4 regions of the Streptomyces sp. NPDC014891 genome follow, and region 3 is predicted to be linked to each of the others. Evidence: riboswitches for the same ligand, from Rfam matches in the RefSeq annotation. Region 3 holds a riboswitch; each other region holds the start of a gene.

The links. A riboswitch is a leader RNA that binds a small molecule or an ion and turns the genes downstream of it on or off. The one in region 3 is predicted to bind cyclic di-AMP.
Region 1: it holds a riboswitch for cyclic di-AMP, as region 3 does, so the genes downstream of both, ACF09E_RS13870 (transglycosylase SLT domain-containing protein) here and ACF09E_RS32275 (M23 family metallopeptidase) in region 3, are expected to answer to the same signal.
Region 2: it holds a riboswitch for cyclic di-AMP, as region 3 does, so the genes downstream of both, ACF09E_RS29465 (M23 family metallopeptidase) here and ACF09E_RS32275 (M23 family metallopeptidase) in region 3, are expected to answer to the same signal.
Region 4: it holds a riboswitch for cyclic di-AMP, as region 3 does, so the genes downstream of both, ACF09E_RS31460 (transglycosylase family protein) here and ACF09E_RS32275 (M23 family metallopeptidase) in region 3, are expected to answer to the same signal.

The regions. Positions count from the first base shown of each region.
Region 1 is NZ_JBIBWF010000004.1:421,636-429,359, forward strand. It holds gene ACF09E_RS13850 (SIS domain-containing protein) at 1-79, opposite strand, end outside; gene ACF09E_RS13855 (DeoR/GlpR family DNA-binding transcription regulator) at 228-1,040, shown strand; gene ACF09E_RS13860 (phosphocholine-specific phospholipase C) at 1,219-3,243, shown strand; gene ACF09E_RS13865 (hypothetical protein) at 3,308-3,940, opposite strand; cyclic di-AMP (ydaO/yuaA leader) riboswitch at 4,283-4,466, shown strand; gene ACF09E_RS13870 (transglycosylase SLT domain-containing protein) at 4,472-5,350, shown strand; gene ACF09E_RS13875 (alpha/beta family hydrolase) at 5,344-6,633, opposite strand; gene ACF09E_RS13880 (hypothetical protein) at 6,750-7,346, opposite strand; gene ACF09E_RS13885 (alpha/beta fold hydrolase) at 7,611-7,724, opposite strand, start outside.
Region 2 is NZ_JBIBWF010000011.1:231,731-239,454, reverse strand. It holds gene ACF09E_RS29475 (PrsW family intramembrane metalloprotease) at 1-716, shown strand, start outside; gene ACF09E_RS29470 (aldo/keto reductase) at 825-1,772, opposite strand; gene ACF09E_RS29465 (M23 family metallopeptidase) at 1,836-2,981, opposite strand; cyclic di-AMP (ydaO/yuaA leader) riboswitch at 2,993-3,138, opposite strand; gene ACF09E_RS29460 (PP2C family protein-serine/threonine phosphatase) at 3,371-4,567, opposite strand; gene ACF09E_RS29455 (MerR family transcriptional regulator) at 4,796-5,536, opposite strand; tRNA gene ACF09E_RS29450 (tRNA-Met) at 5,650-5,723, opposite strand; gene ACF09E_RS29445 (rhodanese-like domain-containing protein) at 5,822-6,316, opposite strand; gene sigJ (RNA polymerase sigma factor SigJ) at 6,531-7,511, shown strand; gene ACF09E_RS29435 (phosphatase PAP2 family protein) at 7,667-7,724, opposite strand, start outside.
Region 3 is NZ_JBIBWF010000014.1:134,065-141,788, reverse strand. It holds gene ACF09E_RS32290 (GNAT family N-acetyltransferase) at 1-1,507, opposite strand, end outside; gene ACF09E_RS32285 (HPr family phosphocarrier protein) at 1,750-2,031, shown strand; gene ACF09E_RS32280 (GntR family transcriptional regulator) at 2,177-2,860, opposite strand; gene ACF09E_RS32275 (M23 family metallopeptidase) at 3,066-3,836, opposite strand; cyclic di-AMP (ydaO/yuaA leader) riboswitch at 3,849-4,014, opposite strand; gene ACF09E_RS32270 (M16 family metallopeptidase) at 4,213-5,580, opposite strand; gene ACF09E_RS32265 (pitrilysin family protein) at 5,607-6,953, opposite strand; gene ACF09E_RS32260 (DNA topoisomerase (ATP-hydrolyzing) subunit A) at 7,135-7,724, shown strand, end outside.
Region 4 is NZ_JBIBWF010000013.1:190,769-198,492, reverse strand. It holds gene eno (phosphopyruvate hydratase) at 1-1,169, opposite strand, end outside; gene ACF09E_RS31460 (transglycosylase family protein) at 1,543-2,265, opposite strand; cyclic di-AMP (ydaO/yuaA leader) riboswitch at 2,269-2,441, opposite strand; gene ACF09E_RS31455 (transglycosylase family protein) at 2,697-3,803, opposite strand; gene ACF09E_RS31450 (cytochrome P450) at 3,961-5,274, opposite strand; gene ACF09E_RS31445 (globin domain-containing protein) at 5,416-6,615, shown strand; gene ACF09E_RS31440 (nucleoside triphosphate pyrophosphohydrolase) at 6,649-7,614, opposite strand; gene ACF09E_RS31435 (SurA N-terminal domain-containing protein) at 7,634-7,724, opposite strand, start outside.

The DNA of each region.
Region 1 (7,724 bases), on a different contig from region 3:
GCTGGGGCAGCGTGCGGGCAGCCTGACGCCAGGTCGCCGGCTGGGAGGCGATCTCCACGGCGGTCCGAGTGGTGCTCATGCCGGTCTCCTTGCAAGAAGAGTGCACTCATATGATGGAAGATGCTTGAAGTCGATGTCATTCAAGCAGAAACATGCATGCACTTTCCAGGTCCCGCGCCTGCCTGCGGATAGAATCGGACGCGCGCACGAGCCCGAGGGAGGGACCCATGTCCAAGCACGAGCGGTGGAACACGCTCCTTGAACTGCTCGCCGCCTCGGGGAAGCTGGAGGTCGAGGAGGCCGCGACCGCGCTCGACGTCTCCGCCGCCACCATCCGGCGGGACCTAGACGAGCTCGCCGAGCAGCAGCTGTTGATACGGACGCGGGGCGGGGCGGTCGCGCACGGCGTCTCGTACGAGCTGCCGTTGCGCTACAAGTCGACGCGGCACGCGGCGGAGAAGCGGCGGATCGCGGAGGCGGCGGCCGATCTGATCGCCCCCGGCGAGGTCGTGGGGCTCAACGGCGGCACCACGACGACCGAGGTGGCGCGCGCCCTCGCCCTGCGGTTCGCGAGCGGCCGGGCGGACACCGCGGGGACGACGGGCCCCGCGCCCTCCGGGCCCGCGCTGACGGTGGTCACCAACGCGCTCAACATCGCCGGCGAGCTCGCTGTGCGCCCGCAGATCAAGATCGTCACCACCGGCGGGGTCGCCCGCCCCCAGACCTACGAACTCGTGGGCCCCCTGACGGTCGGCGTGCTCACCGAGGTCGTGCTCGACGTGGTGGTGCTGGGGGTCGACGGGGTCGACCCCGGACTGGGGGTGATGGCGCACCAGGAGGACGAGGCGAGCATCAGCCGGCTCTTCGCCGAGCGAGCGAGCCGGGTCGTCGTGGTGACCGACTCCTCGAAGATGGGGCGCCGGGCCTTCGCACGGATCTGCGGTCTGGACCGGATCGACCTCCTCGTGACGGACACGGGCATCGATGCGGAGACGGTCGCCGAGCTCACCGAGGCCGGGGTGAAGGTCCTCACCGTCTGAGCCGCCGGACTCCATTGGTACGCGGTCGAACCAATCCGAGGAGCGCCAGAGCAGCGATCTCCGGCGCCCCCGCTTGTTAACCCAGCAATTACCGCACGGATGTATACCTTTGGATCCGCCTCCCCCATCATGTCTTCGACGTGCCGCCGGGGCACGTCGAATACAGGAGAGGTGGAGCATGATTCCCATCAGCCGCAGGGGGTTCGTCGGTATCGGCGCGGGGCTCGTGGCGGGGGCGGCACTGCCGACGGCCCGCGCCTCCGCCGCCGCGCGCTCGGCGACCGGCACGCTCACCGACGTCCGGCACGTGGTGATCCTGATGCAGGAGAACCGCAGCTTCGACCACTACTTCGGGACCCTCCGCGGCGTACGGGGCTTCGGCGACCGCGCCGCGGGCAACATCCCCGGCGGCTGGGGCATGTTCAACCAGCCCGACTGGGGCGGTCGCCAGTATCCCTGGAAGCTCAGCGACACCCCGCCCGCCGGAGGGGTGGACGGCGAGACCCTGGCCCAGTGCAACGGAGACCTGCCGCACAGCTGGACCTCGCAGCACGCCGCCTGGAACAAGGGCCGTCTCGACAACTGGGTCACCGGCGTGGGCAACACCCGGTCGCTCGGGCACCTGGACCGCGAGGACATCCCGTTCCACCACGCGCTCGCCGACCAGTACACCGTCTGCGACGCGTACTTCTGTTCGGCGCTGAGCGCCACCGGACCCAACCGCACGTTCCTGTGGAGCGGGAGGATCGACGCCTCCAGCAAGGACGGCGGCGACGAGTCGGGCCTGACCTGGGAGACGTACGCGGAGGCGCTCCAGCGGGCCGGGGTGAGCTGGAAGGTCTACCAGAACGCCCAGGACAACTACGGGGACAACGGTCTCGCGTACTTCAAGAGGTTCACCGACGCGCGCCCCGGGGACCCGCTGTACGACCGCGGCATGGGCTCGGTCCCCCGGGTGACCGGCTCGACCCCGGACGACATCGCCGCCGCGATCCGCGCGGACGTCGTCGCGGGCACCCTGCCCCAGGTGTCCTGGGTGGTCGCGAGCGAGGCGTTCTCCGAGCATCCCTACGCGCCCCCCGGGGACGGCGCCCACTTCGTCGACCTCGTCTACCGGGCGCTCGCCGCCGACGCCGAGGTCTTCGACTCGACCGTGCTGTTCCTCAACTACGACGAGAACGACGGCTTCTTCGACCACGTGCCCCCGCCCGTCGCCCCTCCGGGCACCCCGGGCGAGTACCTGGACGGCGTGCCGATCGGCCTGGGCTTCCGCGTTCCCATGATTGTCATGTCCCCGTGGACCCGGGGCGGCTGGGTGAGCTCCGAGGTCTTCGACCACACGTCGGTCCTGCGCTTCATGGAGAGCTGGACGGCGGCCCTCGGCACTCCGGCCACCTGCCCGAACATCAGCGCCTGGCGGCGGAAGGTGACGGGTGACCTGACCGGCGTCTTCGACTTCGCCCGTCCCGTGTACGGCGTACCGGCCGGGCTCCCCTCCACGGCGAAGGTGATCGGCCAGGCGACCTGCGCCCCGCTGCCGAACCCCGCCCCGCAGAACAACGCCCAGCCGGCCCAGGAGCCGGGCGTCCGGCCGGCCCGCGCACTGCCGTACCAGGTGAACGGCAACCTCGACCGGTTCGAGTTCGGGGCCGCCGGCAAGATCCTGGCCTGGTTCTCGATGACGAACCAGGGCGCCGAGGCCAAGCGGGCGGCACACTTCTCCATCCATCCCCACCAGCACCGCGACACGGCCGCCTGGCAGTACACCGTCGACGCGGGCGGAACGGCGACCGACTACTTCCACATCGGCCTGGGGTCGGGTTCCGGCAAGTACGACATCTCGATGATGGGCCCCAACCGCTTCCTGCGCCGGTTCGTCGGGGACGCCTCCAAGGCCGGCAAGGCGGTCGAGGTGGCCGCCCGGTTCGCGACCGAGGCGGGCACCGGGCGGACGGCCCTGTGGTTCCGGATGACCAACGCCTCGGCCGGGCCGGTGACGTTCACGATCCGCTCGAACGCCTACCGCACCGACGGCCCCTGGACCTACACCGTCCCCGCGGGATCCTCGCGCGAGGACCACTTCAACGCCGTCGCCTACAACGACGGCTGGTACGACTTCACGATCCTGGCCGACATCGACGGAACCTGGTCGCGCCGGTACACCGGCCACATCGAGACCGGGGCCCCGAGCGTCACCGGCTGAGCACGCCGCGCGGCGGAGGGGCGGCGCCCCTCCGCCGTGCGCGGCCCTCCACGCGGACGTCCTCTCAGCGGCCGGCCTCCGCGGCACGGCGGATCGTGGCGTCGAGCAGGTCCACGGCGTCGGCCGCCGTACGGCCCGGGGCCCGGTTCCACGGCCCGATCAGGTCGTGCCAGCCCCGGGCGCGGAGCTCCGTCATGATCCAGGCGGCGGCCTCGTTCATCGTCGTCGCGCTGCCGTGGCCGAGACGGTGCGCGGCGAGGAGCGCACCGCAGACGCAGCGGGCCCCGCGGGCGTCGCGCAGCTTGTACGGGGCGTTCTGCCAGCCCCACTCGGTCAGTACCAGGCGCGCGTAGCCGAGGTGAACCGAGGGGCGCAGCTCGGGCCGGCCGACGCGACGCCAGACGTGCAGCCGGTCGGGCAGGACGGCAGCGAGCCGGCCGGGCAGCCGGCGCTCGGCGGGAGGGGGCGGCGGCAGGGCGTCGAGCGCGTCGGCGACGAGCCGGTCCACCGGAACGGAGAGGAGGGCGCGCCACTCCTCCGCGGCGGGCGCGGACGGCGTCCGGTCGGTCCAGTCGGCGACGACGCGCTGCCAGGTGGCGCTGTCGAAGAGGGCGGCGGCCTCGCGGTCGAGGGCGTCCGGGTCGAGGCCTTCGGGGGCGAGGCCTTCGGGGATCAGCAGGGGGGCGGCGGGTGACATCCGGGCGGCTCCTCGGTCGGGGTCTCTTCACCTTTCACGAAGAATGTCGGTTTCGCGATGTATGCCCTTGAGTGCCCCTGAGACCGACCCCGCCTTTCCAGCCCGTTGCGCCATCAATGGAATTAACCAGAACATTCGGACATAGAGCACCTGGTGACGCGACTCACTCCGCCGGGAACGCGCCGGTGATCGACATTCCCGCAGGCCTTACCGGGCAAGAAAGTTCGCTCCGCCGACGTCAGGGGCGATCATGAGTTCCGGTAATTCAGTGATCCTTTCGCCGACTTCCGGACTCAGATCCTCTTGTTCTCCGTCGCACAGGTGGCCTACGGTCACCTCCATTCGAGCGGATCGCCGAATCCTGCCACTGCTCGAAATACCTCCCTTTCACCCGACGGCAGGAGCGGGGGACCCACGAATACGCCGGCCGGGATTCCGGAACGGCTCGGGGTGAAGCCGCGTGCGCGCGGCCGGACATCTCCAGTCCGAACCCGACAGCTCACCCCGAAGGCGCCGGAGAGGAATCCCGTCATGCCTGCTCACGGTAAGCACCGCCGTCCCCGCCGCCCCGTCTCCCGTGGACTCGCGCTGGTCGGCACAGGTGGCGCCGCCCTCGCGCTCCCGCTGATCGCCCCGGCCGTGGCCGGCGCCGCGCCCGCCTCCGGAGCCCCGGACATCGCGCCGAAGGCCATCACCGCCCCCGCCGCCCCGGCCGCCGCCAAGGCCGCGCCGAAGGCGCCCACCGCCAGGGCCGCAGCGCGCACCTACACGGTCGTCAGCGGCGACTCGCTTTCCCTCATCGCGCAGAAGAAGGGAATTCAGGGCGGCTGGAAGGACCTTTACCAGGCCAACAAGAGCGCCGTGGGTGACAATCCGTCACTCATTCACCCCGGCCTTGAACTGACGCTTCATCGGAATTCCGCCAAGGCCGCCCCGGAGGAGGCGAAGAAGACCGCTTCGGCCGAACGGGCGAGCCGCTCCGAGCGCCGCAGCGCCGCTCCGGCCGCCGCCGGCACCGGCGCCTCGGCCGCCGCCCCCGCCGCCGCGTCCGCCCCGGTCCAGGCGGCGCCCGTCGCCGCCACCCAGTACGCGGACAACCTCGACGGCTGGATCCGCGAGTCGCTGGACATCATGGCCCAGCGCGGGATCCCCGGCTCCTACGAGGGGATCCACCGCAACATCATGCGGGAGTCCTCCGGCAACCCCCAGGCCATCAACCTCTGGGACTCCAACGCCGTGGCCGGCACCCCCTCCAAGGGCCTGCTCCAGGTGATCGAGCCGACCTTCCTCGCCTACCACGTGCCCGGCACCTCGACGGACCTGTTCGACCCGGTCGCCAACATCACCGCCGCCTGCAACTACGCGGCCGACCGCTACGGCTCCATCGACAACGTCAACGGCGCCTACTGATCACGGAAGTGCCCGGTGAACCAGGAGGTGGCGAGCTCCGCCACCTCCTCCAGGGCCCCGGGCTCCTCGAAGAGGTGTGTGGCGCCCTCCACGACCTCCAGCCGGCTCTCGCAGCGGAGCAGCGACTCCGCCCGCCGGTTGAGGTCGAGGACCAGCGCGTCCCGCCCTCCGACCACGAGGAGCGTCGGGGCCTTCACCCGCGCCAGGTGGTCGGCCGCGAGGTCCGGCCGGCCACCGCGTGACACGACGGCGGCCACCGGTGAGCCGGGGTCGCCCGCCGCCCAGAGCGCGGCCGCCGCTCCCGTACTGGCCCCGAAGGAGCCCAGCGGAAGGCCCGCGCTCTCCGGTCGCCCCGCGAGCCACTCCGTGGCCCGGGCCAGCCTCCCGGCGAGCAGCGGGGTGTCGAAGACGTGCGCCCGGTCCCCCGCCTCCGCCTCGGTGAGGAGATCGAACAGCAGGGTGCCGAGGCCCGCCCGGTTGAGAGCTGCCGCCACCGCCCGATTCCGGGGGCTGCGCCGGCTGCTCCCGCTCCCGTGGGCGAACAGGACGACACCCAAGGCGTCCTCGGGCACCGCGAGCCGCCCCGCCAGCGTGACGCGGTCGTCCACGGGGATCCGTACGTCCCCGTCCCGGACGACCGGCCCGTGCGCGGCCCGGATCCGGTCCAGACAGGCCACGACCTCCGCGTCCGGGGTCTGACTGAAGTCCCCGTAGAACTGTCCGATCGCCGAGAACGCCTCGGGTGCGTGCACGCTCACCGTCTCGTCGGCCTCGCCACCAAGTCTCGCCTTCCACCCGCGGGGCGCCACCGGCACCGCCAGGACGATCCGTCCCGCGCCCCGGGCCCGCACCACCCGGCAGGCCGCGAGGGCCGTGGCGCCCGTGGCGAGACCGTCGTCCACGATCAGGACGGTCCGGCCCTCCAGCGGAACGGAGGGTCTGCTGCCCCGGTAGCGGTCGGCCCGCTGGTCGAGCTCCTCGTGCTCGCGCCGCTCGACCGCCGCGAGATCCCGCGCCCCCACCCCGGCCTCGGCCAGCACCCGCTCGTTCACCACACGCACGCCGCCTTCGCCGAGCGCGCCCATCGCCAGCTCGGGCTGTCGGGGCACACCCAGCTTCCGGACGAGGCAGACGTCCAGCGGGGCGTCCAGGGCGTCGGCCACCTCCGCCGCCACCGGAACCCCGCCGCGCGGCAGACCGAGCACCACGAGGTCATGTCCTCTGAGGTGGTCGAGGCGGGCGGCCAGCTGCCGACCGGCATCGGTTCGATCACTGAAGAGCATGGGCCCGCGTCCTTCCGCCCGCACGGCTCCGGGCGGGGAGAGGAGCGCCCCGCTCGGCCCCCGCCCGTCCCTCCAGGGTAAGGCGCGCCTTCCCCCGCGGTCGGGTGAGCGGCCGGTCAGCGGGACTGGAGGGCGTCGAGCGCGACGGCCTGGGCTATCGCCAGGCGCCGATCGAGCTCGGGGTCCGCTATGTCCAGAACGTACCGGTCACGGAGCCCGAAGACCTTGTCGACCGACATCACCGCACGGCCCGACTCGGTGAAGTCGAAGTGGTACGGCACGACGAAGGGCAGCAGGTCGGTGAAGGGGAGCAGCTCCCAGGCGCGCCGCAGCAGTGCGATGCCCCCGCTGCGCTCCTGCCCCGTGGTCTCCCCCTCGGCTCCCTCGCGGCTGAGGTGCCAGGTGCTGCGCAGCAGGGAGGCACCGAAGTTCTTGCGGAAGCCGCCCAGCCGGGTGCCGGACGCGCCGTGCACGTCGTAGGTCGCACCCAGGTCGATCACCTGGCGGGCCTTGAAGGTGAAGAGGACCTGGCGCTGGGACTCGTCGGTGTAGAAGGTGACCTGCTCCTTGAACGCCATCCTCTTCTGGTGGGCGAAGGCGACGAGCTCCCCCTCGGCCCCGTCCGCTCCTGCGGTGTGCACGAGGTAGCGGTTGGCCATGGGCGTCACCTTCTGCCGGACGAGGAAACGGTGCTGCGTCTGCGCGAGGCCCATCGGACGTGCTCCTGCCGATCGTGGGCGGGCCGTCGGAGGGCCGCCCCATGAGGTCGTGAGCACGATGATCCGCCCCGTGGGCGTCCCGCCGCTGTCCTCGAAAGTCGTCGTCCCGCGAGACGTTCGGATGAGAGGCGGAGGAGAGGCGGAGCGGACGCCCCGGGCGTGCCCTGCCTCCCCCTGAAGCTCCTCCCGAACGTGACCCTCACCCTGAACCTGACCCTGAGGCTTCAGCCCGCCCAAGCCCCGACCCGCCCCGCCCCGTCAGGCCGCGAGAAAGGCCTCGATGGCCTCCGCCAGGGCCTGCGGGGTCTCCTCGGGCGCGTAGTGACCGGCGTCCTTGATGACCTCCAGGCGCGCGTTGGGGTACCAGCGCAG
Region 2 (7,724 bases), on a different contig from region 3:
CCTTCGGCGAGGACCAGGAGTTCGGCTCCACCGGCATCGGCTCGGTGACCGCCGCCACCTTCTTCGTCCGGGTCGTCATGTCGCCGTTCGCGCATCCCCTCTTCACCGTGCTCACCGGCATCGGCTTCGGCTTCGCCGCCCTCGCCCCCCGCGGCAAGCGCCTGCGCCGGGTGCTGCTGCCGCTCGCCGGACTGCTGCTCGCGATGGGCCTGCACGCCGCCTGGAACGGCTCGGCCACCTTCGGCGGCCCGCTGGCCTTCTACGCGGTGTACGGGGCGCTCATGGTCCCGGCCTTCGGCCTGCTGACCTGGCTCGCGGTCTGGAGCCGGCAGCGCGAGCTGCGCACGATATCCGGCGTGCTCCCGGCGTACGCGGCGGCGGGCTGGCTGTCCCCCGCCGAGCCGCTCGCGCTGTCCTCGATGCGCGCCCGCCAGCTGGCCCGCTCCTTCGCCGCCCGGACGTACGGGCAGCCGGCCGCGCGGGCCGTCGGCGAGTACGAGTCCTTCGCGACGACCCTGGCGTTCCTGCGGGACCGGGCCCGGCGCGGCACGGCCGGGCCCGACTTCCCGGCCCGGGAGCAGGAGCTGCTGCACCACCTGTGGCAGCGCCGGGCGGTGGCCTCCCCCGCCCTCACGTACGCGGCCCGGGCGACGGGCCAGGTCTGGGCGCCGCCGCAGTACCTGGACTACGACGGCTTCAACCCGTACCGCAGCTGACCGGCCACCTGGACGGCGGCGGGCCCGGCAGGGACCGGATCCCCGGACGGCGGCGGGCCCGGCAGGGACCGGGCCGGTTCGGCGGTGGTGCGCCCGCTCCCCGTGCGGTCAGACGCCCGAGGCCTCGGTCAGGAGGGTCAGTTCCTCGGTCGTGAGGGTGAGCTCCGCCGCCGCGACCAGCGCCGGGACCTGCTCGACGGTGCGGGCCGAGGCGATCGGCGACGCGACGGTCGGGCGGGAGGCGAGCCAGGCGAGGGCGACGGTGGCGAGTTCGGCGCCGTGCGCCTCGGCGACCGTGTCGAGCGCGGAGAGCACGGCCCGGCCCCGCTCGGTGTCCAGGTGCCCGCCGGCGCCGGCCGCCCGGGCGCTGTCGACGGTGGTGCCGGGGCGGTACTTGCCGGTGAGGAAGCCGGCGGCGAGGCCGTAGTACGGGACGGCGGAGAGCCCGGCCCGCTCGACGGTCTCCAGGAGCGGGCCCTCGTAGGTGTCGCGGGAGACCAGGTTGTAGTGCGGCTGGAGGGCCACGTAGCGGGTGAGGCCCTCGGACTCGGCGAAGTCGAGGGAGGCGCGCAGCCGCTCCGGGGAGATGTTGGAGGCGGCGACGGCCCGCACGGTGCCGGCCTTCACCAGCTGGTCGAGGGCGGTGACGATCTCCTCGACGGGGACGGACTCGTCGTCGAAGTGCGTGTAGTACAGGTCGATGTAGTCGGTGCCGAGGCGCCGCAGCGACGCCTCCGCGGCCGCCTTGACGGTGGGCGCGGAGAGTCCCTTGAAGTGGGGGTGGGCGCCGACCTTGGTGGCGACGACGACGTCGGCGCGGTTGCCGCGGGCGGCGAGCCAGCGGCCGATGACGGTCTCGGACTCGCCTCCGCGGTTGCCCTCGGCCCAGGCCGAGTAGACGTCGGCGGAGTCGACGAAGTTGCCGCCGGCGGCGGTGTAGGCGTCGAGGACCGCGAAGGACTGGTCCTCGTCGGCGGTCCAGCCGAAGACGTTGCCGCCCAGGGCGAGCGGGAAGACGTGCAGGTCGGAGCTGCCCAGCGGGCGGAGGTTCGTCATGGTGGGGACAACCGTCCGCGCCGCCGGGCCTATTCCGTCATCCTGCGGGGGCGGGCCGCCGGGTCAGAGGCTGAGGCCCTTGGAGCGCAGCCACTCCGCCGGGTCGAGGCCGGAGCCGCCGGGCGTGTGGACCTCCATGTGGAGGTGGGCGCCGGTGACGTTCCCGGTGGCGCCGACGCGGCCGATCGTCTCGCCGGTGCCCACCGTCTGGCCGGCGGAGACCGTCATCGAGGACATGTGGGCGTACCAGATCTCGGTGCCGTCGGAGAGCTCCAGGACGACCCGGTAGCCGTACGAGCCGGACCAGCCGGCCGACTTGATCGTGCCGCCGTGGACCGCCTTGAGGGGGGTGCCGGTGGGGGCGGCGAAGTCGAGGCCGGTGTGGTAGCCGGAGGACCACATCGAACCGGACTGCATGTAGGTGGCGCTGAGGCTGTAGGAGGAGAGCGGCAGCGAGTAGCTCGCGGCCAGCTTGGCGAGGCGCTCGGCCTCGGCCGCGGCCTCGGCCTTCGCCCTGGCCTCCGCTTCCGCCTTGGCCTTGGCCTCCGCCTCGGCCTTCGCCTTGGCCTCGGCTTCCGCCTTCTCGGCGGCGTCGGCCTTGGCCTTCGCCTCGGCGGCGGCCTTCTCCGCCGCCGCCTTCTCCGCGGCGGCCTTGTCGGCGGCGTCGGCGGAGGCCTGCTGCTGTTCGGCCTGCTGGAGGATGCGGGCGCGCAGGGCCTCGCCCGCGTCGCCGGCGCCGGGCGTGGCCTGGGCGGCCGAGCCGCCCTGGGTGACCAGGCCGGCCTGCTGCATCCGCGGGGCCTGCGTGCCCTGGTCCTCGGCGGTGGCGTACGAGGCGACGGTGAGCGGGTTCGGGTTGGCGCGGTCCGCGCTGACCGTCTCGGTGGCCTCCTCGGGGAGGAGGTCGCCGACGCCGGGGAGGTCGTGGGCGTCCGGCAGGTGCAGGTCGGGGAGGTCCGGGAGCGATATGGCGACCGGGGGCTTCTCCTGCGCGGTGGCGAGGCCGCCGGCACCGACGGCCGCGATCACGCCGACGCCGAGGACGGTGGAGGAACGCGCGAAGTTGGAGCGCTGCTTGACGACCCGGTGGCGACCGCCGGAGCGGAGGGATCCCTCGGTGGGGTTCCACTCGGTGTCCGGGGCGGCGGGACCCGCACCACCACCGAAGGCGTCGAAGGGGGCTTCGGGTGCGGGAGTGTTGGACGCCACGAAGGCGCGCTCCTTTCCTTCCTTCTCGCCTACCGGGTTAGCTGACGGGTTCGGAGCAGGAAGGTCTCCTACGGGCACGTCGCACAGGTGCGAAGGGCCCGATTCACCCCAAGTGGTGGTTCCCCGGTTCCTTTTCAGGATTCGGCGCGTGCGCACGGTGCCGTCTCTTGCGACGGCTGGGACGACCGCGCTGCGTTATCGAACGTTAATAGACACGGGCTCCCGATTCCAAGCCGTTCCTCTTGATCATTCATTGAATTGGGAGGGAATGGTCCGAGTTGACCCCCGTTCAGCGAGGAAGGCCCAAACCTCCGCGATCTGACGTTGTGTCAATTGTTATCGCAGCGAGACCCCTCGACTACGGCCGGTGACAGGCCCCCACCCGCCGGTCAGCGCACGCCCGGCGGCACCACCGGCATCGTCCGGCGCCGCTCCGGCTGGCCCGTCGCCGGACGGCTCACGGCGAGCAGCGCCATGTCGTCCGTCGACCCGCCCCCGGTGTGCAGCCGCACGTCGTCCACGAGCGCGTCGAGCAGCTCCTCGGGCCCCGGGAAGATCCGCCCCGCCAGCCGCTCGGCCGGGTCGTAGAAGACCCCCTCGGCGTTCCGCGCCTCCGAGAGGCCGTCGGTGTAGAAGAGCAGCGTCGCGCCCGGCGGGTACGGCCGCGCCTCGGCCCGGTCCGGCCACGACGCCAGATCGCCCATGCCGAGCGGCAGCGCCGCCTCGCCCGGCTCCAGCATGTCCAGGTGCCCGTCGGCGTGCAGCATCAGCGGAGGCGGGTGCCCGCGGTTGACGACCCGTACGAAGCCGTCGAAGGTGCCGCCGCCGTCCCCGCGCGGGATCTCGGCGAGCACGGCCGTGGTGAACCCCTCGAAGGCGTCGAGACCGTGCCGGCGGGTGCCCTCCCGGGCGAGGGCGCGTTCGAGCCGCCGCGCCACGCCCTCCAGCGTCCGCTCCTGCTCGGCCGCCTCCCGGAACGCCCCGATGACGACGGCGACGGCCTCGACCGCGTCCATGCCCTTGCCGCGGACGTCGCCGGTCACGAGCCGCACCCCGTAGGGCGTGTCCTGGACGGCGAACAGGTCGCCGCCGATGAACGCGTCCGCCTGCGCCGCCTCGTACCGCGCCGCGCACTGCAGCCCGCCGATCCGCTCGGCCGGCGTCGGCAGCACCGCCTTCTGCGCGGCCTCCGCGATGACCCGCGCCGAGGCGAGCCGCTCGCCGCTGCGGCGGACCACCCGGTTGATCAGCAGGGCCAGCGCGGACACCGTGAACACGGTCAGGAACTCGGTGAACGACGAGATCTCGCCCGCGGTCTCGTTGTAGACGTGCAGCCCGACCGAGGCCAGCACGGCCGCGATCCCGGTGAGCAGCGTCGTCAGGGTGGAGAAGAACGGGGCCGCGATCAGCGGGGCGGCGGAGAACATCGGCGCCGCGCTGTACCGGGCCGGCGTCAGGACGTCGAAGAAGACACCGCCGACGATCATCAGCGGCGGCAGCGCCCGGAGGAACCGCCGGGCACCCCCGTACGGCCCGCGGCCCGCGTCGTCCCGCCGCCCGCCGGTCACTCCTGGGGGTCGCCCCACCTGTGCTCTCCTGCCCGGTCCGTCCCCGGCCGCGGCCCGTACCGCGCCCTCCCAGGGTCGCCGCCCCGGGCGGGGGCGGCGACTCCCGCAGGGCCGACCGGCGTACGGCCGGAGGGCGCGGCGCCCGGTTCAGTCCGCCGGTCCGGCCAGCCGTCCGCCCCTCGCCAGCAGGCCCGGCGCGGCCGCGCACCCCAGCCCCACCACACACAGCACCAGCCAGGACACCCCCTAGAGGTTCCGCTCCGCGTAGATCTCCATCGCGTCCCGGACGAGGACCGCGGTGCCCTCCCCGTGCTTGTCGTAGTTCGCGGTGAAGCGGGGGTCGTCGACGTACATGCGGCCGAGACCGATGACGTACTCCCTGGTCGGCGTCGTGGTGGTGGACAGCCACGCGACCTGGCGCCGGGCGATCTCCTGCACCTCGTCGCTGCCGGCGGCCAGGCCGTCCCGGAGCGCCCGGGCGAAGGCGCGGGCGATGTCCGCCTGCTCGTCCATGAACGCCTTCCTCTGCTCCGCGGTGAGCGAGCGCCACCAGCGGTCGCCGCTCTCGTAGGCGTCGCGGCCCCAGCGCTCGGTGACCTCCTCCTCGTACACCGTGTGGTCGAAACCGTCGAACACTTCGTCGGCCATGAGCTCTTCTCCGTTCTCGGTCTTGTGGAGAGTGGTCCGCACCGAGGCGATCTGCCGTCCGATGCGCTCGCGCTCCTGCTCCAGGAGCGCGAGATGGGTGCGCAGGGCGGCGGAGGTGTCCCGCTGCCCGGCGAGGACCTCGGCGATGGCGGGCAGGGAGAGTCCCAGCTCGCGCAGCAGCAGGATCCGCTGCAGGCGGACCAGGGCCGCCTGGTCGTAGTACCGGTAACCGTTCGCGCCGATCCGGCTCGGTTCCAGCAGTCCGCGGTCTCCGTAGTGCCGGAGGGTGCGGCTGGTGGTGCCGGCCTTCTTGGCGATCTCTTGGATCGACCACTCCATGCCGAGAACGCTAGATCTTGACGCTGCGTCAAGGTCAAGCACGACCACGGGACACGCGGGAACGACGAAGGCCCGGATCCAGTGACTGGATCCGGGCCTTCGCTGCTACTGAGTAGCGGGGACAGGATTTGAACCTGCGACCTCTGGGTTATGAGCCCAGCGAGCTACCGAGCTGCTCCACCCCGCGTCGGTAGACACGACTCTACGGCATGGGCGGGCCGATCCGGAAATCGGTTTCCGTGGGCGGCCCGTCCGCCCGGGCCCGGCGGGCTCGGGCGGCGGCGATCAGCAGCCGCAGTCGTCCGCGTCCACCGGCGCGGTGAGCGGGTCCGCGGCCTTCTCCGCGGGCCCCTCCCAGGTCTCGTACGCGAAGCCCTCGCGCACCCAGTACTCGAAGCCGCCGAGCATCTCCTTCACCTGGAAGCCCCGCTCCGCGAGGGCCAGCGCGGCGCGCGTCGCGCCGTTGCAGCCGGGGCCCCAGCAGTACGTCACGACCGGCACGGACCGGTCGAGCAGCTGCTCGGCCTGCTCCGGGATCAGCGCGGTCGGCAGGTGGAGGGCGCCGGGGACGTGCCCCTGGTCCCAGGAGGCGGTCGAGCGCGAGTCGATCACGACGAAGCCCGGGTCGGTGCCGTCGGCGGCCGCGGCGGCCAGCGCGGAGGCCACGTCGGAGACGTCGGCGTGGAAGGCGAGGCTCGCGGAGAAGTAGGCGGCAGCGGCGGCGGGAGAGGCCGGCGGGGTCCGGAGCACGGCGTTGACCTGCGAAGTTGTCGTCGTCATGCGGATCAATCTACGGACGGTGATCACCGGACTGAAGAGGTGATCAGCGGCGCTCAGGGGCATCGGCCGGGGAATCCTCCGCGTCCGCGCCGGGCCGCCGTGGATCTCACGTACCGGAATCTCCGGGACCGCCGCTGTCCGTCGCGAGAGGCGTGACAGGAGCCGTCACATCGACGAGGTTGGATCCGTCATGACGGCATGACGGCATGACGGCATGACGGGACACGGACGGGGAGAGCGACGAGTGGACCGCAACCACGGGAACGGCACCTACGGCACCGACGGCCTCGACGGCCTCGACGGCAAGGACGGGCTCGCGCGGCGCTTCGAGGCCGACCGCGGGCACCTGCGGGCGGTGGCCTACCGGATGCTGGGCTCGCTCAGCGAGGCCGAGGACGCCGTGCAGGAGGCCTGGTTCAAGCTCAACCGCAGCGACGTCGGCGCGGTGGAGAACCTGAGCGGCTGGCTGACCACGGTCGTCGGCCGCGTCTGCCTCGACATGCTGCGCTCGCGCGGCTCCCGCCGCGAGGACCCGCTGGAGTACTACGTCCCCGACCCGGTCGTACGGGTCGCCGGCCCCACCGACCCGGAGCACGCGGCCGAGGTCACCGAGTCGGTCGGCCTCGCGCTCCTCGTCGTCCTGGAGACCCTGGGCCCGGCCGAACGGCTCGCCTTCGTCCTGCACGACATGTTCGCCGTGTCCTTCGACGAGATCGCGCGGATCGTGGACCGCACCCCGGCCGCCACCCGCCAGCTCGCCAGCCGCGCCCGCCGCCGCGTGCAGGACGCCGCCCCGGCGGCCGGACCCGACGCCCGCCGGCAGCGGGAGATCGCCGACGCCTTCCTCGCCGCCTCGCACGGCGGCGACTTCGAGGGGCTGCTCGCCGTCCTCGACCCGGACGTCGTGCTGCGCGCGGACGGCGGACGGACGCTCGCGGCCGTCTCCAAGGTCGTGCGGGGCGCGGAGGCCGTCATCGCCCAGGCCCTCACCTACGCGAGGTTCCGCACGGCGTCGCTCCCGATGGTCGTCAACGGCGCGCCCGCGTACCTCTCCGTCCGCGACGGGCGCCCCGGCGCGCTCATGGCGTTCACCATCGTCGGCGAGCGGATCGTCGAGCTGCAGGTCCTCGCGGACCCGGAGCGGCTCGCGGCGCTCGACCTCACGGAGGAGGACCTGGCGCGCGCGACGTACTGACGCGCCCCGCGACGGGCGGTCAGGGCGTACGAGGGAGCCGGGCGTGCGGCGGGGTCTGACGACGGAGCCGCCGGGCGTGCGGCGGGGCCCGACGACGGAGCCGCCGGGCGTACGGCGCCGGCCGCCCGGTCCGGCCGGGCGGCTCCGGCGTCCGGTCACTTCCCCTTGGCGGGCGTCAGGGAGGCCAGGGCCGTCAGGGAGACGGCGGCACTC
Region 3 (7,724 bases):
CGAGCAGCAGGCCCGCGTCCACCAGCTCGGTGACGGTGTCGACGCGGATCACGCCGGCCTGGCGGAGCAGCGCGGAGACGGTGGCGTGCGGGATGCGGGTGACGGGCACGCGGTGACCGGGGGGCGCGCTGCCGCTGTGCCGGGCGCCCTTGACGACGACGACCGGTTTGACGGCGGCGGTGCGGCGCGCGAGGCGGGTGAACTTCCGGGGGTTGCCGATCGACTCCAGGTAGAGGAGGACGACGTCGGTCCCGGGGTCGTCGTACCAGTGCTGGAGGAAGTCGTTGCCGGAGACGTCGGCCCGGTTGCCCGCCGAGATGAAGGAGGACAGCCCGGCGCCCCGCCGGTGCAGCCCGGCGAGGAGGGCGATGCCGATCGCGCCGGACTGGGTGAAGAGCCCGATCCGCCCGGCGGCCGGCGTCTGCGGGGCGAGGGAGGCGTTGAGGCGGACGTCGGCGGCCGTGTTGATGATGCCGAAGGCGTTGGGGCCGATGATCCGCATGCCGTACGAGCGGGCCTGCCGCACCAGCTCGCGCTGCCGCTCACGGCCCGCGGGACCGCTCTCGGCGTAGCCGGCGGAGAGGACGACCAGCCCCTGGACGCCGTGTTCGCCGCAGTCCGCGACGACCTCCGGCACCCGTTCGGCGGGAACGGCGACGATCGCGAGGTCGACCGGCTCGCCGATGGCGGCGACGGAGGGGTGGGCGGGGACGCCGTCGAACTCCACGGCCCCGCCGCCCTCGCCGAGGGCGGCGTTGACCGCGTACACGCGTCCGGTGAACCCGGCCCCGAGGAGGTTGCGCAGGACGGTCCGGCCGACGCCGCCCGGGGCGCGCCCGGCGCCGACGACCGCGACGGACCGGGGCGTGAGGAGTCGCTGCACGGAGCGGGCCTCGGCCCGCTGCTCCCGGGCGCGCTGCACGGCGAGGGAGCGGTCGGTGGGCTCCAGGTCGAGGTGGAGCCGTACGGAGCCGTCCTCGAAGCTGCGCTTCTGGGTGTAGCCCGCGTCCGTGAACACCTTGATCATCTTGGTGTTGGCGGGGAGCACCTCGGCGGCGAAGCGCCGGATGTCCCGTTCCCGGGCGACCGCCGCGATGTGTTCGAGCAGGGCGGAGGCGACGCCGCGTCCCTGGTGCGCGTCCTGGACGAGGAAGGCGACCTCGGCCTCGTCGGCGGGGAGGGAGGCGGGCATGCCGCGGTCGTCGATGCGGTCGTAGCGCACCGTGGCGATGAACTCGCCGCCGACGGTCGCCGCCAGGCCCACCCGGTCCACGAAGTCGTGGTGGGTGAAGCGGTGCACGTCCTTGGCGGAGAGCCGGGGGTAGGGGGCGAAGAAGCGGTAGTACTTCGACTCGTCCGAGACCTGCTCGTAGAAGCTGACGAGGCGGTCGGCGTCGTCGGCCGTGATCGGCCGGATGCGCGCGGTGCCGCCGTCGCGGAGCACCACGTCCGCCTCCCAGTGGTCGGGGTAGTCGTGCTCCGGCGGCTGGTCCGACGCGCTCTGCATGGGGTCAGCCTACGGCCGCGGATCGGCGGTGGCACGGGTCGCGCCCCGGTGGCGGCACGGACCGCGACACGGCGGCGGCATCGCTCGCGCGGCGGGGGTCGGCCGTGCAAGGTAGGGAGCACGCCCCGTAGGGCGGGGAGGGCCGAAGGGCGGTCCGATCCGGGCCGAAGGTCGGCGCGAGCACGGAGCATCCCGTGAGAGACTGGTCTAGACAACCCGCTTGAGACTTGAAGGGCAACACCATGGCTGAGCGCCGCGTCAACGTCGGCTGGGCCGAGGGCCTGCACGCCCGCCCCGCGTCCATCTTCGTCCGTGCCGCCACGGCTTCCGGCGTTCCGGTGACGATCGCCAAGTCGGACGGCACCCCCGTCAACGCCGCCTCCATGCTCGCGGTGCTCGGCCTGGGCGCGCAGGGCGGCGAGGAGATCGTCCTCGCCTCGGAGGCCGACGGCGCCGAGGCCGCTCTGGACCGTCTGGCGAAGCTGGTCGCCGAGGGCCTGGACGAGCTTCCCGAGACCGTCTGATCCGGGTCGACACCCACCGCACGGCGAAAAGGCCGTGACCGCCGGAATTCCGGCGGTCACGGCCTTTTCTGATTTCTCCCGCGGCCTTTTCGGGCAGCGCGGAGCGACGGCCTCGAATTCCTATTCCATGTATACGATGCGCGCGTTAATTCCGGGAACCCGCCGTGTTGACTGCATGTTGCGAAACCCTCACACGGCCGCCGGCCGGTTTCCTGAGGCGGTGCAGCGGCTGCGTGCGCTCGGCGTGCAGCGCGGTCAGCGTCCTGGCCCGCTCGGCGTCGCCGCGCGCCACGGCGTCCACGATCGCCCCGTGCTCGGCCCAGGCGTCCACCGGCCGCTCGGGCTGCTCGACCGCGTACATCCAGGCGATCTTGTGCCGCAGCTGGGTCAGCAGGGCCGTCAGGGCCGGACTGCCGGAGGCCTGGGCCAGCGTCTCGTGGAACCAGCCCCCGAGTGAACGCAGATCCTCGCCCTGCCCCCGCCTGGCCCGCTCCTGCCCCAGCCTGACCAGGCCGCGCAGCACCTTGAGATGCGCCTCCGTGCGCCGCTGGGCGGCACGGGCGGCCCCCAGCGGTTCGAGCAGCGCCCGCATGTCGAGCAGATCGGCGGCCTCCTGCTCGGTGGGCTCCGCGACCTGCGCCCCGGCGTGCCGGCGGGTGACCACGAAGCCCTCGGACTCCAGGGTCCGCAGGGCCTCGCGGACCGGAACCCGGGAGACCCCGTACCGGCGGGCGAGCTGGTCCTCGGTCAGCCGGGCGCCCGGCTCGAAGACGCCCGTGACGATGTCGTCCCGGATCGCCGTGCATACCGAGTGCGCGGGAATGCGCATGTCCGACCTCCGCCTTGGTCCGCGCGAGTCAATTAACCGGCGCCTGTTCTGCGCCCGATCTGCGACTCTATTGCAGCGCGCCGGAATTTCCGATGCCCCGGCGGAATATCGATGTGCCGCGCGCGACGAAAAGCCCCGGCTCTGTACGAGCCGGGGCTTTTGCGATGCGGTGGGGGCGGCGCGAGGAGCCGCCCGGGGCGTCGGGTCAGACGTTGACGCCGCGGGCGCGCAGATACGCGACCGGGTTGACGTCGGAGCCGTACTCGGCGGTCGTCCGCGCCTCGAAGTGGAGGTGGGGTCCGGTCGAGTTGCCGGTGGAGCCCGAGATGCCGATCCGCTCACCGGGCTCGACGGTCTGGCCGACGTAGACCCCGATGGAGGACAGGTGACCGTACTGGGTGTACGTGCCGTCGTTCATCCGGATGACGATGTTGTTGCCGTACGCGCCGCCCCAGCCGGCCTCGACGACGGTGCCGGAGCCGACGGAGACCACGGTGCTGCCGTAGGCGGCGTGGAAGTCGACGCCGGAGTGGCTGCCGGAGGACCAGAGCGAGCCGCCGGTCTTGTAGCCGGTGGACACGTACGAGCCGTCGACGGGGAGCTGGAAGGAGGCCAGGCGGCGGCGCTCGGCCTCGCGGGCGGCGCGCTGCTCGGCCTCGCGGATCTCCTTGGCGCGGGCCTCGGCCTTGCGCTTCGCCTCGGCCTCGGCCTTGGCCTTGGCGGCGATCTCGTAGGCCTCCCGCTCCTGGGCGGCGGCCTGGGCGTCGATCCGCTCGGCGAGGTCGTCCTCGGTGATCACCTTGGTGAGGCCGGTGTCCTCGAGGGAGCGGTCGTCCGTGTCGGCGGCGAGCGCCGGGGAGGCCAGGGTGCCGATGACGCCGGCGGTGGCGAGGGTCGCCGCGCCGGCGATGCCCGCGCCGCGGCGCGCCATCCGGCTCGGAGCACGATGCTTCCCGGTGGCACGGGTGAACGCCATGTAGGGGCTGGTCCTTTCCTTCCCTCTCGCCTACCGGGTTAGCTGACGGGTTCGGAGCAGGAAGGTCTCCTACGAGCCCCTCCGTACGAGACGAAGGCGCCCGATTCACCCCAGGGACTGCGTGTGGGTCCCCGGCTCCCCAGGCTCGCGCCTGACGGGGACTCGGCGATGTCTGTCCGATGCCGCGGGTGCGGCACGTGCAACTGACGAACAGACGGCCTGACGCTATGCGGATCGTCTTTCAATCACCAACCGGACAGGCATTTTGTAAGACATGCCACAAGGCAAAAGCCAACCCTTGCCCCAATACGGACAAAGGGGAGGACCCCGACGGGCCGGGCCGTCGGGGTCCTCCCCGTCCTGCGGACCGCGTGAATCAGCCGGTCACGACGGTCACTTCGCCGATCCCGAGCGCCCGCACCGGCTCCGCGATCTCCGACGCGTCGCCGACGAGCACGGTGACGAGACGGTCGACGGGGAACGCGCTGACCACGGCCGCGGTCGCCTCGACCGTGCCCGTCCCGGCCAGCCGGGCGTACAACTGCGCCTGGTAGTCGTCCGGGAGGTGCTGCTCGACCTGGTCGGAGAGCGTCGCGGCGACGGAGGCGGCCGTCTCGTACTTGAGCGGCGCGACCCCCACCAGGTTCTGCACGGCCGTCTCCCGCTCTGCGTCGGTCAGGCCCTCCTCGGCCAGCGTCCGCAGCACCTTCCACAGGTCGTCAAGAGCCGGACCGGTGTTGGGCGTGTCGACGGAACCGCTGATGGCGAGCATCGAGGCGCCGTTCCCCCGGCCGTCCGAGCGGAGCACCTGCCCGAAGGCGCGCACCCCGTACGTGTAGCCCTTCTCCTCGCGCAGGACCCGGTCGAGCCGCGAGGTGAGGGTGCCGCCGAGGCAGTAGGCGCCCAGGACCTGGGCCGGCCAGACGCTGTCGTGCCGGTCGGGCCCGATCCGGCCGATCAGCAGCTGGGTCTGGACGGCGCCGGGGCGGTCCACGATGACGACCCGTCCGGTGTCGTCGGCGGTGATCGGCGGCATCGGGAGCGGCTCGGCCGGCTCGCCGGACCACGCGCCGAGCGTCTCGGCGAGGACCTTGTCCAGGTCGACACCGGTCAGGTCGCCGACGACCACGGCGGTGGCCGTGCCGGGACGCACGTACGCCTCGTAGAAGGCGCGGACCGCGGCGGCGTCGATCGCCGCGACGGTCTCCTCGGTGCCCTGGCGCGGCCGGGAGATCCGGGCCTCCGCCGGGAACAGCTCCTTGGAGAGCTGCTTGGCGGCGCGGCGGGACGGGTTGGCCGTCTCGTGCGGGATCTCGTCGAGGCGGTTGCGCACCAGGCGCTCGACCTCGGTCTCCAGGAACGCCGGCGCGATCAGGGCCTCGGAGACGAGACCGAGCGCCTTGGACAGCCGGGAGGCGGGAACCTCCAGAGAGACCCGGACGCCCGGGTGGTCGGCGTGCGCGTCGAGCGTGGCGCCGCAGCGTTCCAGCTCGGCCGCGAACTCCTCGGCGCTGTGCTGGTCCGTGCCCTCGAACAGGGCCCGGGCCATGATGGTGGCCACACCGTCGAGACCGGCGGGCTCCGCGTCCAGCGGGGCCGGCAGGAAGATCTCCACGGCCACCACCTGCTGGCCGGGGCGGTGGCAGGTCAGCAACGTCAGACCGTTGTCCAGGGCACCGCGGTCCGGGGCCGGGAAGGCCCAGGGCCGGGCGTCGCCGGGCGTCGGCTGCGGGTGGAAGTCCATGCTCGTCAAAGACGCGGCAGCGTCGGTCACTGGTCCGCCCCCTCTTCCTCGTCGCTGTCGCTCTGTTCGGTCGCCACGGGCTCGTAGACCAGCACCGCGCGGTTGTCGGGGCGCAGCGTGGCCGCGGCGACGGCCTGCACCTCCTCGGCGGTGACCGCAAGGACGCGGTCGACGGCCGTCAGGGCGAGCTGCGGGTCGCCGAACAGCACCGCGAAGCGGCACAGTTCGTCGGCACGGCCCGCGACGGTGCCGAGCCGGTCGAGCCACTCGCGCTCCAGCTGCGCCTGCGCGCGCTCCATCTCCTCGGGCGTGGGGCCCTCGGCGGCGAACCGGGCGAGCTCCTCGTCGACGGCCGCCTCGATCTGCGGGACCTCGACCCCGCCGGAGGTCTTGACGTCCAGCCAGCCCAGCGAGGGCGCGCCGGCCAGCCGCAGCATGCCGAAGCCGGCGGCGACGGCGGTGCGGTCGCGGCGGACCAGGCGGTTGTGCAGCCGGGAGGACTCGCCGCCGCCGAGGACCGTCAGGGCCAGGTCGGCCGCGTCGCACGCGCGCGTGCCGTCGTGCGGCAGCCGGTAGGCGGCCATCAGCGCACGCGCCGGCACCTCCTCCTCGACGACCTCGCGCAGCTGCTCGCCGATGACCTCGGGCAGCTCGCCCGAGCGGGGCGCGGGCTTGCCGTCGTGGCCGGGGATGGAGCCGAAGTACTTCTCGATCCAGGCGAGGGTCCGCTCCGGGTCGATGTCCCCGACGACCGACAGCACCGCGTTGTTCGGGGCGTAGTACGTGCGGAAGAAGTTCCGCGCGTCCTCCAGGGTCGCCGCGTCCAGGTCGGCCATCGAGCCGATCGGCGTGTGGTGGTACGGGTGCCCCTCCGGGTAGGCCAGGGCGGTCAGCTTCTCGAAGGCCGTGCCGTACGGCACGTTGTCGTAGCGCTGGCGGCGCTCGTTCTTGACGACGTCCCGCTGGTTCTCCATGGACTCGTCGTCCAGGGCGGCGAGCAGCGAGCCCATGCGGTCGGCCTCCAGCCAGAGCGCGAGCTCCAGCTGGTGGGTGGGCATGGTCTCGAAGTAGTTGGTGCGCTCGAAGCTCGTCGTGCCGTTGAGCGAGCCGCCGGCCCCCTGCACGAGCTCGAAGTGCCCGTTCCCGTGGACCTGCTTCGAGCCCTGGAACATCAGGTGCTCGAAGAGGTGGGCGAGGCCCGTGCGGCCCGGGACCTCGTGCCGCGAGCCGACGTCGTACCAGAGGCAGACCGCGGCGACCGGGGTCAGGTGGTCCTCTGAGAGCACCACGCGCAGGCCGTTCGCCAACCGGTGCTCGGTCGCTGTCAGGCCGCCGGAGCCGGCCTCGGCCGTGGCCGTGTGACCCATGGGCATGTACGTCCCTTCGATCGCGATGTGAAAAAGTCCTGCCACTGTATGCAAGCGCGCCGACACCTGGCGAAGTTCCCGACCCCGGGAGATGTCCCTCTTCCGGGTCGCGGTCGGCGTTGTCGGTGGCACGGTCCACAATGGTCCGCGTCAGATCAACCTTGTTGGTGAAGGAGCCGCAGCCGCGATGGCCCGCCGCAGCACGAAGACACCGCCGCCGGACGACGCGTTCGAGGAGCGAATCCTCGACATCGACGTCGTCGACGAGATGCAGGGCTCCTTCCTCGAGTACGCGTACTCGGTGATCTACTCGCGTGCGCTGCCGGACGCCCGCGACGGCATGAAGCCCGTCCAGCGGCGCATCGTCTTCCAGATGAACGAGATGGGGCTCCGGCCCGACCGGGGCTTCGTCAAGTGCGCCCGGGTCGTCGGCGAGGTGATGGGCAAGCTCCACCCGCACGGCGACGCCTCGATCTACGACGCCATGGTCCGCATGGCGCAGCCCTTCTCCATGCGCCTCCCCCTGGTCGACGGCCACGGCAACTTCGGTTCCCTGGGCAACGACGACCCGCCGGCCGCCATGCGGTACACCGAGTCGCGGATGGCCTCGGCCGCCCTGCTCATGACGGAGTCCATCGACGAGGACACGGTCGACTTCTCGCCGAACTACGACGGCCAGGAGCAGGAGCCGGTGGCACTGCCCGCCGCCTACCCGAACCTCCTGGTCAACGGCGCCTCGGGCATCGCCGTCGGCATGGCGACCAACATGCCCCCGCA
Region 4 (7,724 bases), on a different contig from region 3:
CCGGTCTTGATCTGACCGCAGTTCACGGCGACGGCGAGGTCGGCGATGGTGACGTCCTCGGTCTCGCCGGAGCGGTGGGACATCATGCACTTGAAGCCGTTGCGCTGGGCGAGCTCGACGGCGTCGAGGGTCTCGGTCAGCGAGCCGATCTGGTTGACCTTGACCAGGAGGGCGTTGGCGGTGCCCTCCTCGATGCCGCGGGCCAGGCGCTCCGGGTTGGTGACGAAGAGGTCGTCGCCGACGATCTGGACCTTGGTGCCCAGCTTGTCGGTGAGGACCTTCCAGCCGGCCCAGTCGTCCTCGTACAGCGGGTCCTCGATGGAGACCATCGGGTACGCGGAGACGAGCTCCTCGTAGTACTCGGTCATCTCGGCGGCCGAGCGGGACTTGCCCTCGAACTCGTACGCGCCGTCCTTGTAGAACTCGGACGCGGCCACGTCGAGCGCGAGCGCTACGTCGGTGCCCGGGGTGTAGCCGGCCTCCTTGATGGCCTCGACGATGAGGTCGAGGGCGGCGCGGTTCGACTCCAGGTTCGGCGCGAAGCCGCCCTCGTCGCCGAGGCCGGTGGAGAGGCCCTTGCGCTTCAGCACGGCCTTGAGGGTGTGGTAGATCTCCGCACCCCAGCGGAGGGCCTCGGAGAAGGACTCCGCGCCGATCGGGGCGATCATGAACTCCTGGATGTCCACGTTGGAGTCGGCGTGCGACCCACCGTTGAGGATGTTCATCATCGGAACGGGCAGCAGGTGCGCGTTCGGGCCGCCGAGGTAGCGGAAAAGGGGGAGGTCCGAGGCCTCGGAGGCGGCGTGCGCGACGGCGAGGGAGACGCCGAGGATGGCGTTGGCGCCGAGGGAGCCCTTGTTCTCGGTGGCGTCCAGGTCGAACATGGCCTGGTCGATCAGGCGCTGCTCGGTGGCGTCGTAGCCGACGAGCTCCGGGCCGATCTGCTCGATGACGGCGAGGACGGCCTTCTCGACACCCTTGCCGAGGTAGCGGTTCGGGTCACCGTCGCGAAGCTCGATGGCCTCGAACGCACCGGTGGAGGCACCGGACGGGACAGCAGCACGGCCGGTGCTGCCGTCGTCGAGGCCGACCTCGACCTCGACCGTGGGGTTGCCTCGGGAGTCCAGGATTTCCCGGGCTACGACGACGTCGATGGACGGCACGAGCATCTCCTTTTTGGGATGTGACGCTGGATGTGACGCAAGGTCGGTGCAGGGTCGCTTGGCCTTGCGACAAGAGCCTAACCGGCTCGCGGGCTCCGGCCAGCCGGGCGCCCGCCCCCTGGGACGAAAAAGGACCCAAGGGCATGCATGTCGGGACGAAGGGCCCCAGATCTACCGGCGGGTAACCGCCGCGGCGGGCCGGTCGTCGCGCCGGCCCTCCCCTCTACTCCGGTCTTCTCTGGCCTTCTCCGGGCGCGGGCCCGAAACGGGGGAACCCCGGCCCGGCGCGCACGGGGGATGGGCGCGCCGGGCCGGGGTGGTCACCGCGGGAGGGTCGGAGGGGCCGCGTGAGCCGCCGGACTCACGCGGACCGCCGGGCTCACTTCAGGTGGAGCTGCTGGCCCGGGTAGATGAGGTCGGCGTCCTCGACGACGTCCTTGTTGAGCTTGAACAGCTCGGCCCAGCCGCCCTTGACGCCGTGCGCCTGGGCGATCTTGCTGAGGGTGTCGCCGGTGGCGACCTTGTACTCGCCGTCGCCCTTCTTGACCTTCTTGCCGGTCGGGGTGGTGACGGTCTTCTTCGCGTCGGCCTGCGGAGCGGCCTGCTGCGCGGCCTTCTTCGGGGCCTGGCGCTTCTCGCTGCGGGTGGTCGGCTGCTCGGCCTTCCGCTCCTGCTGCGGCTGCTGGGTGCTCTGCTGCGGCGCGCTCTCGGCGGCGCCGCCCTCGTAGGAGGCACCCGAGAGGCCCACGCCGCAGGACGGCCAGGCGCCCTTGCCCTGGCCCGCGAGGACCTTCTCGGCGACGGCGATCTGCTGCGACTTCGACGCCTGGTCGGCGGTCGAGGCGTAGGCGGTGCCGCCGTACGCGGCCCAGGTGGAGGCCGAGAACTGCAGACCGCCGTAGTAGCCGTTGCCGGTGTTGATGGACCAGTTGCCGCCGGACTCGCAGGCGGCGACGCGGTCCCACTCCGAGGCCGTGGCGGCCGAGGCGGTGCCCGCGGTCATCAGCGGGGCGGCCACGGCGACACCGGTGACGCCGACGAGCGCGGCGACCTGGGTGGCCTTGGAGGGACGGCGGTGTTTGCCCTTGGCGGAAAACAGCATGGGGATTCTCCTCACCGACGCCTGTGAGGTGAGCTGTCGGGTTCGGGCCGGAAGGTGCCCGGCCGCGTGTCCTAGCACGCGGCTTCACCCCAAGCCGGTCTTCGGCCGTCTGTCTCAACGGCCGGGACCGGCACTTACCTTGGGTCCCCCACTCCTGCCTTCGGCGCTTGCGCGACGATGCCCGTCGGCCGACGGCAGGATTCGGCGTTTCGGTCGACGGGGCCCGCGGTGGCGAGCGGTGACGACCGTAGACACAGACCCACCGGAAGTTCAAAGACCCTCATAGGGGAGAAATCGCCCCTGCTTGCCTTCCGGTGGGTCGTGTTTGTGCAGGTGAGAGGTGACGGGAGCAAAGTTTGCGGGCGTGACACGCCAGTTGGGGTGAAGAGACCCATGTCTCACTTGCCCAGAACCGGACATACGCCCCCGAACTACTCCGCCGACGCGGTCGAACCGTTCGTCAGGTCAAGCGCCTGACCAGGGAGGATGAGGTCCGGATCGAGGCCCACGGTCCGCCGGTTGGCGTCGTAGAGGGCGGTCCAGCCTCCGGGGAGTTCGTTCTCCTGTGCAATGTCGGAGAGGTTGTCACCCGGCTGCACGAGGTAGGAGTCCGACTTGCCCTGACTGTCCGTTGCGTCCGTTTCCTTCGAGGCGTCAGCGGGCGACGTCTTCAGCGGCTTTTCGTCCAGCTTGTTGTCCGGGGACGCATGTCTACCTGATTCGGCAGAACTGTCCGGGTTGTCGGTTTCCTCCGGTGCGGCGTCACCCCGGTGCTTGCCGGTGCCGGGGGTCGCCGACGACGGGTCGTCCGTCGGCGCACCGGGCTCGGTGGAGCCGGGCTCGCCGGGCGTCACGGACGCGTCGGGCGTGCCGGGTGCGGTGGGCGCGGCCGGGTCGCTCGGGTCGGTCGACGCGGGCGGGCTCGTCGGCGCGGTCGGCGAGACGGGTGCGGTCGGCGAGACAGGCGTGGCGGACGCGTCGGGCGACGCCGTCCCGGGGGCCTTCTGCTCGGCCTCGGACTTGTCGGCCTCCTCGGCCCCCTTGTCGGCCTCGGCGGCCTCTCCGGAGGTCCCGGGCAGGCCGGCGTTCCAGTTGGACTCGGGGACCGGTCCGGTGGGGGCCTTGGGGACGCTCGTGGGGCCGGGGTCCACACCCGGGGACGCGCCGTCGTTCTTCAGGCCGGCGATCGGCGCGCAGGTGGCCCACTCGTTCGAACCCTTGGCGAGGGCCTTCTCGGCCACCGCGATCTGCTGGGCGCGACTGGCGAGGTCCGGGCTGGGCGCGTACGACAGGCCGCCGTGGCGCTCCCAGCTGTCCTGGGTGAACTGGAGCCCGCCGTACATGCCGTTGCCGAAGTTGGCGCTCCACTGGCCGCCGGACTCGCATTCGGCGACCCGGTCCCAGGTGGCCGCGTCGGCGGCGGAGGCGGACCCGGTGGCGAGCAGCGGCAGCGCCATGGCGGAGCCGGTCACGCCCGCGGCGACGACGATGGCGGGGGCCTGACGGGGGCGACGGTGACGTCCGTTCCCGGAACGCATAGAAGCGCCTTTCGCGTGACGACTGTGTGGGCGCGCCCGAGTTGTCACACCTGGCCGAATTACTCAACCACGTTGACGAACCGAGCTGACGGGGAAGGTAGCCGTATTCGAACGCTCATCACAAGTCGATGCACCCGCGATCACGTGAAGATCACATTTATGACGGACTCTCACTTTGTGTGAGTCGCACGGAAGGGGAGAACTCGACCGGAAGCGTGCGCAAACCGCGCATGATGAGCCCTCCGCGCCAGCGCAGTTCCGCGGGATCCGCGGCAAGTCGCAGGTCCGGCAGCCGGGTCAGCAGGGTGGCGAGCGCGGTCTGTCCCTCCAGCCGGGCGAGCGGCGCGCCCAGGCAGTAGTGGATGCCGTGCCCGTACCCGAGGTGCTGGTTGTCGCGCCGCGCCAGGTCGAGCACGTCCGGCCCGTCGAACCGCTCCGGGTCCCGGTCCGCGGCGGCGAGCACGACGAGGACGGGGTCGCCCGCCGGGATGTCCTGCCCGCCGATGGTCAGGGGCTCGGTCGCGTACCGCCAGGTGGCCATCTCCACCGGACCGTCGTAGCGCAGCAGTTCCTCGATCCCGGTCTCCAGCAGCCCGGTCTCCCCCGCCGCGACCGACGTCTGGAGCAGCTCGCGCTGCCCGGGGTGGCGCAGGAGCTGGTACATGCCGTTGCCGATGAGGTTGACGGTCGTCTCGAAACCGGCGAAGAGCAGGATGAAGGCCATGGCGGCGGCCTCGTTCTCGGTGAGGTGCTCGCCGTGGTCGGAGGCCTTGATGAGTCCCGAGATGAGGTCGTCGGCCCCTTCGTGCCGCAGGCCTTCCCGCTTGCGGTGGATCAGCTCGGCGAGGTAGCCGCGCATCTTCTTCACCGACCGCGCGACCCCGCCGCGTGGCCCGCCGCCGTGCCGGATCATCATGCCGGCCCAGTCGCGGAAGTCGTCCTGGTCCTCCTCGGGCACGCCGAGCAGGTCGCAGATCGCGTAGATGGGCAGCGGGAAGGCGAACTCGTGGATGAGGTCCGCGCTGCCCTTCTCCACGAAGCCGTCGATGAGCCGGTCGGTCAACTCCTGCACGCGGGGGGTGAACTCGGCGACCCGGCGGGGAGTGAAGGCCTTCGACACCAGCCGGCGCAGACGGGTGTGGTCCGGCGGGTCGATGTTGAGCAGATGCGTCATCAGCTCGGCCTTGCGCTCGCCCGGAATGCCCGTCTTGCCCTTGGCGTGCGGGGACTCGTCGTGATGCGCGGGGTTCTTGGAGAGCCGCTGGTCGGCGAGGGCCTGCCGGGCGTCCCCGTACCGCGTCACCAGCCAGGCCTCGACCCCGCTGGGCAGTGTCGTCCGGTGCACGGGCGCGTGCTCGCGGAGCCAGGCGTACGCGGGGTACGGATCGCTCGCGAACTCCCAGGTGAAGAGCTCGGGCGCGGGGGCCGACGCGGGGCAGGAGGCGGGCGGGGTGCCGGGGGTGGTGCTCACTCCCCGACGGTACAGGGCGGTCCGGGAGGGGCGGTCCGGCGGTCCGGGGAGGCGCGGTCCGGCGGTCCGGGGGGCGCGGTCTGCCGGATCCCGCGATCAAGAAGGGGGTGGTGCCCTAGATTCTTGTCGGTGGATCCTCAGATGCTCCGGAGCACGTTCGCGGTGGTCGAGAGACGGGCCGAACACGCCGTCACCTTCTTCTACTCGCATCTCTTCTGGAACAACCCCGCCATGCGCGAGCTGTTCCCCGAGGACATGCAGCCCCAGCGGGACCGCCTCTTCGCCGCGCTCACCCATGTGGTGACCCACCTGGAGTCCCCCGGTCTCCCCGGCTACCTGGGGCAGCTGGGCCGCGACCACCGCAGGTTCCTCGCCGACCCCGGGCTCTACGCCGCCGTCGGGACGAGCCTCCTCGCCGCCTTCGCGCACGCCGCGGGACCCGCCTGGACCCGGGAGGCCGAGAAGGCCTGGGCCGAGGCGTACGGACACGTCGCCGACCTCATGATGGCCGGGGCCGAGGAGGCGGCCGCGGCCGGCGAGCCCGCCTGGTGGGACGCGGACGTCGTCCGGCACGAGCGGCGCGGCGAGGACCTGGCCGTCCTCACGCTGTGGCCCCGGCAGCCGCTCCCCTTCCTCCCGGGGCAGTACGTCAGCGTCGGCTCGCCGCGCGTCCCGCGCGTCTGGCGCACCTACTCCCTCGCGGACGCCCCCCGCCCCGACGGCACGGTCGAACTCCATGTGAGCCGGATCCCGGGTGGCGCGATGAGCACGGCCCTCGTCGCCGGGACGCGTCCGGGCGAGAGGCTGCGGCTGAGCGCGCCCGGCGGCGGCCTCACCGCGTGCACGGAGCCGGGCGGACTCCGTACCTATATATGCGCGGGCACGGGCTGGGCGCCGGTGAGGGCGCTGCTGTCGGAGGCGGCGGAGGCCGAGCCCGACCTGCAGGGGCGGCTGTTCATGGTGGCGCGCGCGAAGGAGTACCTGTACGGCCGGGAGGACGCGGAGCGACTGAAGAAACGTCTCAGCGGTCTCAGCGTCACCTACATCACCTCGGCCCCCGGCCACCGCAAGGACCAGGCGACGGAACGGCTCGTCCAAGCGCTGCGGGCCTGCGTCCACTGGCCCGCGCACGACGTCTACCTCGCCGGGCCGCCGGGCTTCCTGACCGAGGTCGCGGAGGTGCTGGAGGAACTGGGCACCGACCCGTACCGCATCCACCACGACACCCTGCAGCCGGTGGGCCGCTTCACCGCCCGCCCCCACACCGCGGCGGAACGCCTCCTGGGCCCGCCGCCCCCGCTCTGGCACAACCCGGGGGCACGGGTCCCGCGCGAGCGGTAGCGCCGGCCGCCGGCGCGGGCCGCCGCGGCCGCGTCAGGCCTCCACGCCCTCCGCCGCCCGGATCGCGTCCCGGTAGGCGCGGGCCGCGGCGCGCAGAGCCGCCTCCGGGTCCACGCCCTCCGCCTCCGCGCGGACCGCGAGGGCCAGCAGGTCGTAGCCGACGCCCGGCTCCGCCGGGAGGGCCACGTCGAGGCCCGCCGAGCGCACCCGGCCGCCGAGCTTCGCGGCGAGTGCCAGCCCCGGCTGGCCCAGCGGCACGCCGTCCGTCACGGACTCGCGCTGCTTCTCGATCGCCTTGGTGCGCAGCCAGTGGGCCCGGACGTCCTCCGGCGTCCGCGCCTCCGCGTCCCCGAAGACGTGCGGGTGCCGGTGGATCAGCTTCTCGGCGAGGTCCCCGGCGACGTCGTCCACGGAGAAGGGCTCCTCCGGGTCCTCCTCGGCGATCCGCGCGTGGAAGACGACCTGCAGCAGGACGTCCCCGAGCTCCTCGCGCAGCGCGTCCCGGTCGTCGTCCTCGATCGCCTCGACGAGCTCGTACGCCTCCTCGATGCCGTACTTGACGAGCTCCTTGTGCGTCTGCCGGGAGGACCAGGGGCACGTGCGCCGGATGCGGTCCATGATCTGCACGACGTCCAGGAGGCGGGCGCCGGGCAGGTCGTACGAGCCGGGCAGCAGTTCCAGGTCGGGCATCGTGAGGCGGCCCGAGCCGGCGAGGCGGGCGAGGCCGTCGGTGAGCGGCCGGTCGCCCTCGCCGGAGGGCAGCAGCAGGACCGTGCGGCCGCCGGCGCAGGCGGCGACCAGTTCCTCGGCGGTGGGCCGCAGGTGCTCGACGGCGACCCCGGCCTCCCGCAGGTACGGCAGCTGGGGGTGCTGCTCGTCGGGGCAGAGCACCCGGTCCGCGCCGTGCAGCGCCTGCCAGGCGGGCCAGGACAGCAGTCCGGGTGCCACGCGGTGGCTGGCGGTGAGCAGGACGATGCGGCCGGGGCTCTCAGTTGTCACCCCACGAACTTACTCCGCCTCACGCACCGGCCGGGACGGCGCCCGGGTCCTGGCTGATCTGCCGCAGCCAGGGCGCGGTGGAGCCGCCGAGCCTGACCTGGGCGTCGTCC